One region of the Corynebacterium jeddahense genome, then DNA from elsewhere that is predicted to be linked to it. Evidence: predicted binding sites of a transcription regulator. Region 1 holds the regulator's gene; the other holds the start of a gene.
What was found. Region 1 encodes LexA, which represses DNA repair genes until DNA is damaged. Its sites were predicted from a motif close to CGAACANNTGTTCG; they were not measured.

Region 1 (4,406 bases):
GCCATCATCGCGGGGATGACGCGGAACGGGTCGGCCGCGGCAAACGGGATGGCGCCCTCGGAGACGAAGGAGAGGCCGAGCAGCCAGGCGGACTTGCCGTTCTCCCGCTCCGCGGGGGTGAACAGGTTGCTGCGCAGGAACGTGGCCAGGGACAGGGCGATCGGTGGCACCATGCCGGAGATCATCACCGCGGCCATGATCTCGTACGCGCCCTGCGTGCCCGCCGACAGGCCCGCGGTGCCGAAGAGGTAGGCCGCCTTATTCACCGGTCCGCCGAGGTCGAAGCACATCATGAGGCCGATGATGATGCCCAGCAGCACCGCGGAGGAGCCGGACATGGACTCGAGCCAGCTGGTCAGGCCCTCCATGATCGCGCCGAGCGGGCAGCCGAGCAGCAGGTACATGAGCACGCCGACGATGAGCGAGGTAAGCAGCGGGATGATCACCACCGGCATGAGCGAGCCGAGCCAGCGCGGCACCTTCCACGTCTGGATCCAGTAGGCGATCACGCCGGCGAGCAGGCCCGTGACCAGGCCGCCGATGAAGCCGGCGCCGACCATGACGGAAATCGCGCCGCCAACGAACCCGGGCGCGATGCCGGGGCGCCCGGCGAGGCCGTAGCCGATGTAGCCGGACAGCGCGGGCACGACGAAGCCCATCGCCATCTGCCCGGTGGCGAAGAGTACGGCGCCGAGGTAGAGCATCCACCCGGACCGGGAGAACGAGATCAGCTCGCCGTCGACCATGACGTCGTGGCCGGGCAGGTTAGCGGGCGAGTAGTCCGTCACCAGCGCCTGCCAGCCGTTGGCCATGTCGGCGCCACCGAAGAGGAACCCGAGCGCGAGCAGGAGGCCGCCGGCGGCCACGAAGGGCACCATGTAGGACAAGCCCGTCATCACGGCCTGCTATTCCGGTTACACCCGAATTATGTCCGATTGTGTCCGTTTAGGCAACGAGGTTCGCGGTGTGGTTTACCCCTCGTTGGCGAGCACAACCTCGACGCCGTGTTCCCGCAGTTCCTCCACGAACGCGGGCGGTGCATCCGCGTCCGTGACCACGACGTCGACGTCGCTGAGCGAGGCGAAGCTGACGAGGTAGTCGTTGCCGATCTTCGTGGAGTCGCACAACACCACCACGGTGCGCGCGTTGGTGACCATCGCGGTCTTCACGGCGGCCTCCTGGGCGTCCGCGGTAGACAGGCCGTGGTCGATGGTCAGCGCGTTCGTGCCGATGAAGGCCACGTCCGCGCGCAGCAGCGCGAGCGTGCGAAGGGCGGTGCTGCCCACGACGGCCTGGGTGACCGGACGCACGGTGCCGCCGAGCAGCTGCACGTCGTTGAGCCCCGCGGTACTGAGCTCGAGCGCCGTGGGCAACGAGTTCGTCACAATCGAGCACTCGTGGGCGAGCCCGTTTTTGGCGATGAGGTCAGCGAGGCTGCTGATGGTCGTGCCGGAATCGAGGAAGATGCCCCCGCCGTCGTGGTCCGGGAGGAACTGTAGCGCGGCACTGGCGATCGCGTTTTTCGCCTCCGAGGAGGCCTTCGCCCGCGCATCGAGGGGGAGCTCGGAGGTGAGGAACGACTGGTTTGCCACCGCGCCGCCGTGGACGCGGTGCACCACGCCCTCCTCATGCAGCGCCGCGAGGTCACGGCGGATGGTCTCCGCCGTGACCCCGAATCGATCTGCGAGGTCGGTGACGCTCACGCGGCCCTCAACTGCGGTGAGCGACGCGATCTGGCGCTTGCGTTCCTCGGCGTACATAGGCCTCCTCCAATTCCCCCCACTCCGGGCAAGCGGGAGCTGGCTATAGGGTACGGAACACCGAGATGACCCGCCCCATGATTTCGGCTTCGTCGCCCTTGATGGGGGCGAACGCCTCATTGTGGGGGAGGAGCCACACGCCGGACGAGTCCTTGTGGAACTCCTTGACGGTCGCCTCGCCGTCGATGAGCGCGGCGACGAACTCGCCCTCCTCCGCCACGGGCTGCGAGCGGATGACCACCCAGTCCCCGTCGAGGATGCCCGCGTCCTTCATCGATTCGCCGACCACGCTGAGCATGAACACGTCGCCGTCGCCGAGCAGCTCCTCCGGCAGGGGGTAGTACGTGTCCACGTTTTCCTCGGCGAGGATCGGCGCGCCGGCCGCGATCTGGCCGACCACGGGCACGTAGCGCGCCGTCGACGCGTCTTCCGGGGCTGCCTCCTGCGCCTTCTTCTTCGGCTTCGGCGAGGTGGTCTCCTGCAGGTGGCGCAGGTCCACCGCGCGCGGCTTGTTCGGGTCGCGCCGCAGGAAGCCCTTCTTCTCGAGCTCCTTGAGCTGGTACGCGACGGAGGAGGTGGACTGCAGACCGGTCGCGTCGCCGATCTCGCGGATGCTCGGCGGGTAGCCGCGGAGCACGACGGCGTCCTGGATGACTTGGAGAATGCGCCGCTGGCGGTCCGACAGCGTGCTCATGTCGAGGTTGGCGGGCTCCGACTTCTTTCGTGCCATGGGGGCTCCTTCTGTGGCGGGTGGGTGCGACTACGAACGTACCAGAGAGGGCAAGCATGTTCGAGGATTTGCACACTGTAGTGGACACGCATCGGCGCGCCTGCTATAAATCGAACATGTCATCGTATTCGAACATACTAACGGGAGCGTGTTCGAACGTGTCGCGGACGCAAGTACAGTGTGCCGCGGATAGAAAGGAGACCACCATGTCAGTCGTGATTAACCCAGCAAGTGCCGCCAAAAAGCCGACCCGAGTTCAGGCGCCCGTCGTGCCGCCGGCGGAAGTGTGGGATCTGGAATCTCCCGCACGGCGCCCGGCGTGCGCCCGCGCTGTTCGAACCATCGCCGTTGGCGATCGAACTTCTGAGCGCTCGGTAAAGCGGTCCGGCCGCAACGCGGAGGCGGCGGGAAGTTCGTTCGAAATGCGTCGCGAGAACCGGGAGAGTGTCCTGCTCGGCGCCGTGCTCACGGCGGCGCTCATTATCGGCTCGGCCGTCGGCGGCGCGTTCTCGAGCGGGGACGAGGTGCCGATGTCGAAGGTGGCCTATTCGGCGTCGGTGGGCGCCGAGCACTAACGCGCGGGGCCGTTAGGGCGGGCGGGGCCCGCGGGTAACATCGCAAGGCGTAGACGCACCGCCTCGATGCCGGGGCCCGATCCGGGGAGGAACCGCTTCCGTGTATTGCCCCTTCTGCCACAACGAGCACTCCCGCGTCGCCGACTCGCGCCTTGTCGAGGGCGGGTCCGCCATCCGCCGCCGGCGCGAGTGCACCGAATGCGGCGGCAGGTTTACCACGGTGGAGAAGGCTGTCCTGACCGTGGTGAAGCGTAACGGGGTGAGCGAGCCGTTCGACAGAGACAAGCTCATCGTCGGCGTCCGGCGCGCCTGCCAGGGCCGCGACGTGTCGGACGACGCGCTCAAGCGGCTCGCCCAGGAGGTTGAGGAGACCGTCCGCGCGCAGGGCAGCTCGCAGGTGCCCGCCCACGAGATCGGCCTCGCCGTCCTCGAGCCGCTGCGGGCGCTCGACGAGGTCGCATACCTGCGTTTCGCCTCCGTGTACAAGTCCTTCGAGAGCGCCGACGACTTCGAGTCGGAGATCCGCCTCATGCGCCGCCGCGACCGAGAAGACTTCTAGGGAAGATTTCCAGGGAGGATTTTCTAGGCGAGCGCGTCGATCTTCTTCTCGATGCGACGCTGGCTCACTGGTTTCGGCGTGCCCAGGCGCTGCGCGAACAGGCTCACACGTAATTCCTCGATCTGCCAGAGGATGTCCTTGTACGCCTTCGTCTTCTCCCGCCCCGCCGGGAGCCGCTGCATCTTCGCGGCGAGGTAGCGCTTCACCGAGTCGACAACGCTCTGCCGGTCGGCGTCGCGGTCCGGGTCGAGGCGCATGTCCTCGAGGCGGATGCGCATCGCGTCGATGTAGCGGGGCAGGTGCTGCAGGTGCCCGATGCCGTGGACGGTCACCGCGTGCTTCGGCAGGAAGAACGCGAGCTGGCCGCGCATGTCGTCGATGGCGGGGCCGTCCCACTGCTCCAGCTCGGCGGCGAGGTTGGCGTACTCCGCCAGGGCCGGGGCGAGTGTGACTACGACGCGGCGCACAGCGCCCGGCACCTCCGGCTTGATTTCGGCGGCGAGCGCCTCGAATTCCTCGGGCGAGCGCACCGGCCCGCCATGCGCGAACATAAGGTCGCGAATGACGGCGATGCGCGCGTCGTCGACGAGCCCGGCCGCGCCGCCGTGCGGGTAGCGGTCCACGGCCACCTTGTGGCGCAGCGGCAGCCCCTTCGTCATCTGCGCGGCGTTGACGGAGATCTCGCGCAACAGCAGCGTGAGCGTCGCCGTGACCATCGACGCCTCGGCGGCCGCCTTCGTCGGGTGGACGGTCACCTTCACCCCGTCCTTCGTCGCCTCGAG
Region 2 (4,406 bases), 580 kb from region 1:
GACACCGAAGTACGTCGCGGAGGTACAGCTCGCCGGCGCCACCGCGGACAAAAAAGTGCGCCAGGCCTCCTGGCGGGGCTGGCGCGACGACAAAGACCCGGCGGAGATCCGCTGGGAGGCGTGACGGCTACTCGGCGTCGTTGGTGGTGTCGTCCACCGTCTCCTCAGCGGTCTCGCCGGTGCCGAGCGCCGAGCCCGTGTCCTGGGCGAGCTGGTCCTCGTCGTGGTCCACCGGCTTGTTTGTGCTGCCGTCGGTGGTGTAGCCGGGCTTCGCGGGATCGTTCTGCATGCGGAGCTTCCTTTCGTCGAGGTTTTCTTGTGCTCGCCCGATAGTAGCGCGGGTGCGCTAGGCGGTGGTTTCGCCGGGGATTTCGATGAAGCCGTATGGGAAGTAGACGCATCCGTGTTGGAGTGCGAAGTCGTAGTTGAGGAGGTATTGGGTGAGGTCTATGTGGTGTAGTTCTTCGGCGGGGTAGGTGTATTCGGGGTCGGGGATGGGTGGTTCGTAGGGTTCTTCGGGTAGTGGTTCTTGGTAGGGCATGTGTGGGGTGAAGGGGAATGTTCTGCCGTATTCCTCTTCGAGGTGTTGGATTGCTGTGGTGGCGCGTGTGAGGTCGAGGTCTGTGTCGAATTGGTCGAGGATGGTGTGGCCTTTGGCGTAGAACTCCGCCAGGCGGGCCCGGTTTGCGCGTACGTTGGCCAGGCTGGAGCGCCACCGGGGTGTCGTCGGTGTGAATCGGCTGTGCAGGAGGCTGTCGGGCGATTCGATCTCGAAGGTGCCGTCGGCGAAGAGCCAGATGATGTCGCCGGTGGTGGGGTCGGGGACGTAGAAGGCCCGGCGGTCTGTCTTCATGTTGTGGTGGTGTTGGCAGAGGGGGAACAGGTTGCCCACCGCGGTTTCGCCGCCTTCTTCGTAGGGGATGCGGTGGTCGAGCTGGCACTGTTCCGCGGGGCGGTTGCAGCCCGGGTAGACGCACGTCCTGTTTCGGGCGCCCACCGCCTGGCGCATCGCCTCGCTCGGGGCGTAGCCCCGGAGCACCTGCTCGGCGGCGGCGTCGAGGTTGCGCTCGACGGGCTCCGACTCGGCCAGCCAATCGTCGAAGGCGGCGGTCGCCTCCGGGTCGGTCCACCCGCTGCCGGGGATGTACACCGGGTCGCCCTCCGCGCGGCCCTTTGGACTGTAGACGTTGATGACGGGTCGTGCTTGCGCGCCTGCGAGTTCGCCGGAGAGAAGTTGTTCGGCGGCTTCTACCGTGCTGATGCCGTGTTCGCGTGCGATGGCGGTGACGTGGACGTGGATGCGTTTGCTGGTCGTGGCGTTGGTGAGCAGTTCGATGCGGCAGCGCTGGGTGCCGTCGATGCTGTAGGTGTCGAAGCGGAGGGTGTCGTCGGTGTTTTGTTCCCGCTTGGTGCGTTTGCGTTTGTCGTAGGCGCGGGTGGGGTCGAGGCGTTTGATGGCGGCGCGGATCCGGTCGGTGACTGTTTTGCGTTGGGGGAGGAGTTGGTTGTGGCGTTTCGGGGTGAAGGTGTCGACGAGGATGTCGTCGATGACTGCGTAGAACTCGTCGTCCGCGTCGGGTCCGAGTTCTTCGAGTGTGGTGTAGACCGCGGTGAGGTGGGCGATGTCCATGACGCGGGTGTCGCGTTGGAGTGCCCGCAGGTTCGGGAGTTCCTGTAGTGCGGCGTGTCCGAGGATGGCGTGTTTGACGAGGGTTTTTGACCACCCGGTGGCGGCTTGCAGTTTTGTGACCGTGACGTCGAAGTCTTCGATGTCGAACCCTGGGTAGGAGTAGTGCCCGAACATTGCCCAGTAGGTGTCGCGGATGAGTTGTGCTGCTTCGCTATCTGGGTCGTGTTCTCGCTGGTTACGGAACGTTTTTGGTGCCGTGGTTGCCGTTGTCATTGCCGCCCCCTTTTTGTTGTTGCGTTCCATTATAACGAACATACAAACGGTACGCAACTCAATATGCGGGAAAAATAAACCACTCACCCAACATCTGTGCGATTACCTACACGCCCGGCTAAACACACCATACAAAACCACCCCGACACGCTCAGTCGCGCAGAGCCGGCGTAGCCCCGGAGAGATCGGCGCCGGGTTTCCACGGCACCTCGCCGGAAAACGCGAGCGGCGCGTCGCTCGCGGCGAGCACGACGTTGCCGTACTCGCGCCCGCCGAGTATGCCCGTCGGCGCGGCGGCCGCCGTGTGCGCGAACACCTCCGCGAGCCCGGCGAGCTGGGCGCGTGCATTCGCCAGGCCGGGGCGGTCGCCGACGTTGGCCACGAACACGCCGCCGGGGGTGAGCGCCCGGTGCGCGGCGTGGAAGAACTCGACCGTGGCGAGCGCCCGCGGCGTGTCCGGGCCGGCGAATACGTCGCGCACGATCACGTCGACGGAGCCGGGGGCGAGCGCGTGCGTGAAGGCGCGCGCCTCCGCGACGGCGATCTCTACCGGTGGGTCGAAGGCGTCGCGCACGAGCGCTGCGAGGCCAGCGTCGAGTTCGACGGCGATGTTGTGGCTGTCCCAGCGGTGCGCGACGTAGCTGGGCAGCGAGCAGCCGGCGGCGCCGAGGTGCACGGCCGTGAACGGGCGGGGCAGCTCGGCGGACTCCATGAAGGCGGCGATCCAGCGCATGTAGTCGTACTCGAGCACCTCCGGGGCACCGGGGACGACGTAGGAGGAGGGGACGTTGTTGACCTCGAGGACATAGCCGCCGTCGCGCAGCGGATCGGCGACGATCGCGGCGTGCCCGGTGTCGATGGCGTAGGTGCCCTCGATCCGGCGCTTCGGCGCGCGCGGTTTGCGTCGACGCTGGCTGGACATGCGACCGTGATACCTGCTGTGTGGCCGATATCGCAACCGAAAGCGCAGTTCGGCGGCGAACGCTGTGGTTACGATGAGTCCATGATTTACCTGTCCCAGGACTATCTCGACGGGCTGAAACGGCCGCACGCGTCCCCGGGCAAGCACGACATGAGCAAGCTTCCCGCCGACCCCAACCAACTCTTCGCGGACTGGTTCGTGGAGGCGGTCGAGAATAACGTCGGCGACGTGAGCGCCGTGACGGTGGCGACGGTGGACGACGACGGCCTGCCGGACGCGCGCATCGTCGACCTGCTGTACCTGGATTCGGACGGGTTTCACTTCGGCACCGCCACGGATACCGCGAAGGTGCGCCAGATGGAGACGAGCTGGGCGGCGGCGCTGAACTTCTGGTGGCAGCCGATGCGCCGCGCGGTCCGCGTCCGAGGCACCGCCTCACGCGCGGTGGACGGGGAGCGGTTCAACGTGTGGCGGGTCGAACCCGAGCACTACGAGTTCTTCCACCTCTGGGACGACCGCATGCACTTCGACCGGATCGCCTACGAGCGCGACGAGCTCGGGGAGTGGGAGCGAATCCGCATCTCGTAGCCCCCTAGTCGTTCCAGGACTTCGTCTTCGCGAAGAAGCAGGCGGCGAGCGCGCCGAGCGCGAGCACGACGCACGGCAGCAGGATCGAGTTGCTCATCGCCTGGGCGAACGGCTCCTGCAGTGGTGCCGGGAGCGGCCCCGTCATCTGGCCCGCGCCGAGGTGCCTCTCCAGCTGGGACGACATCATCGCGGCCATCGCCGCGGAGCCGATCACGGCGCCGATCTGACGCGTGGTGTTGTACACGCTCGAACCCGCGCCCGCGAGCGAGCGGTCCAGGTTGCGGGTGGCGATCATGGATAGCGGACCCCACATCATCGCGTTGGCCACGCCGTAGAACACTGAGACGAGGTACATCCAGCGCGGGTCGATCCCGGGGTCGGTGATCAGGGCGGAGGCGCCTATCGACGCCGAGGCGAGCGCGAGACCGGCGATGGCGAACGGCTTCGGGTCGTGGGAGTTGGTGAGCTTGCCCACGTACGGCGAGAGCACACCGGAGACGATGCCGGACGGGAGGATGAGCAGCGCGGCGCGGGTCGGGGAGTACTCCTCCGCGGTCTGCACGTAGATCATCCACGGGATGGCGAAGGTGGAGACGGCGAAGCCGACGGTGGAGATGGTCAGCCCGGCGAGCGAGAAGTTGCGGTCGCCGAACAGGCCGAGCGGGACGAGCGCGTTGTCACCCTGGCGGGCCTGCCAGCGGAAGAACGCGGCCATCGCGACGAGGCCGGCGGCGATGAACGCCCAGACGTGCCAGTCCCAGCCGAAGTGCTGGCCCTCCTGGATACCGAAGACGAGGAAGAACATGCCGGCCGCGCTGAGCACCACGCCGGGCCAGTCGAAGTGGCGGTTGGTCTGCTCGAGGCGGGGGATGTTGATCCACGCGAGGATCAGGCCGACGATGCCGAGGGGGACGTTGACGTAGAAGATCCAGGGCCAACCGGCGGCGTCGACAAGCAACCCGCCCAACAGTGGCCCGGTGACGGTGGCGAGGC

Region 2: a site for LexA is predicted at 1,991-2,004, ahead of CJEDD_RS04845 (HNH endonuclease signature motif containing protein). Genes of this name have one in related genera too.

Annotation. Positions count from the first base shown of each region.
Region 1 covers NZ_CP063194.1:1,546,558-1,550,963, reverse strand. Annotated here, with positions in the region: partial or broken gene CJEDD_RS07570 (PTS fructose transporter subunit IIC) at 1-905, opposite strand, end outside; gene CJEDD_RS07565 (DeoR/GlpR family DNA-binding transcription regulator) at 972-1,760, opposite strand; gene lexA (transcriptional repressor LexA) at 1,804-2,490, opposite strand; gene CJEDD_RS07555 (hypothetical protein) at 2,697-3,065, shown strand; gene nrdR (transcriptional regulator NrdR) at 3,166-3,624, shown strand; gene hrpA (ATP-dependent RNA helicase HrpA) at 3,648-4,406, opposite strand, start outside.
Region 2 covers NZ_CP063194.1:968,595-973,000, forward strand. Annotated here, with positions in the region: gene CJEDD_RS04835 (ATP-dependent DNA ligase) at 1-124, shown strand, start outside; gene CJEDD_RS04840 (hypothetical protein) at 128-289, opposite strand; gene CJEDD_RS04845 (HNH endonuclease signature motif containing protein) at 347-1,903, opposite strand; gene CJEDD_RS04850 (spermidine synthase) at 2,055-2,825, opposite strand; gene CJEDD_RS04855 (pyridoxamine 5'-phosphate oxidase family protein) at 2,907-3,413, shown strand; gene CJEDD_RS04860 (DHA2 family efflux MFS transporter permease subunit) at 3,418-4,406, opposite strand, start outside.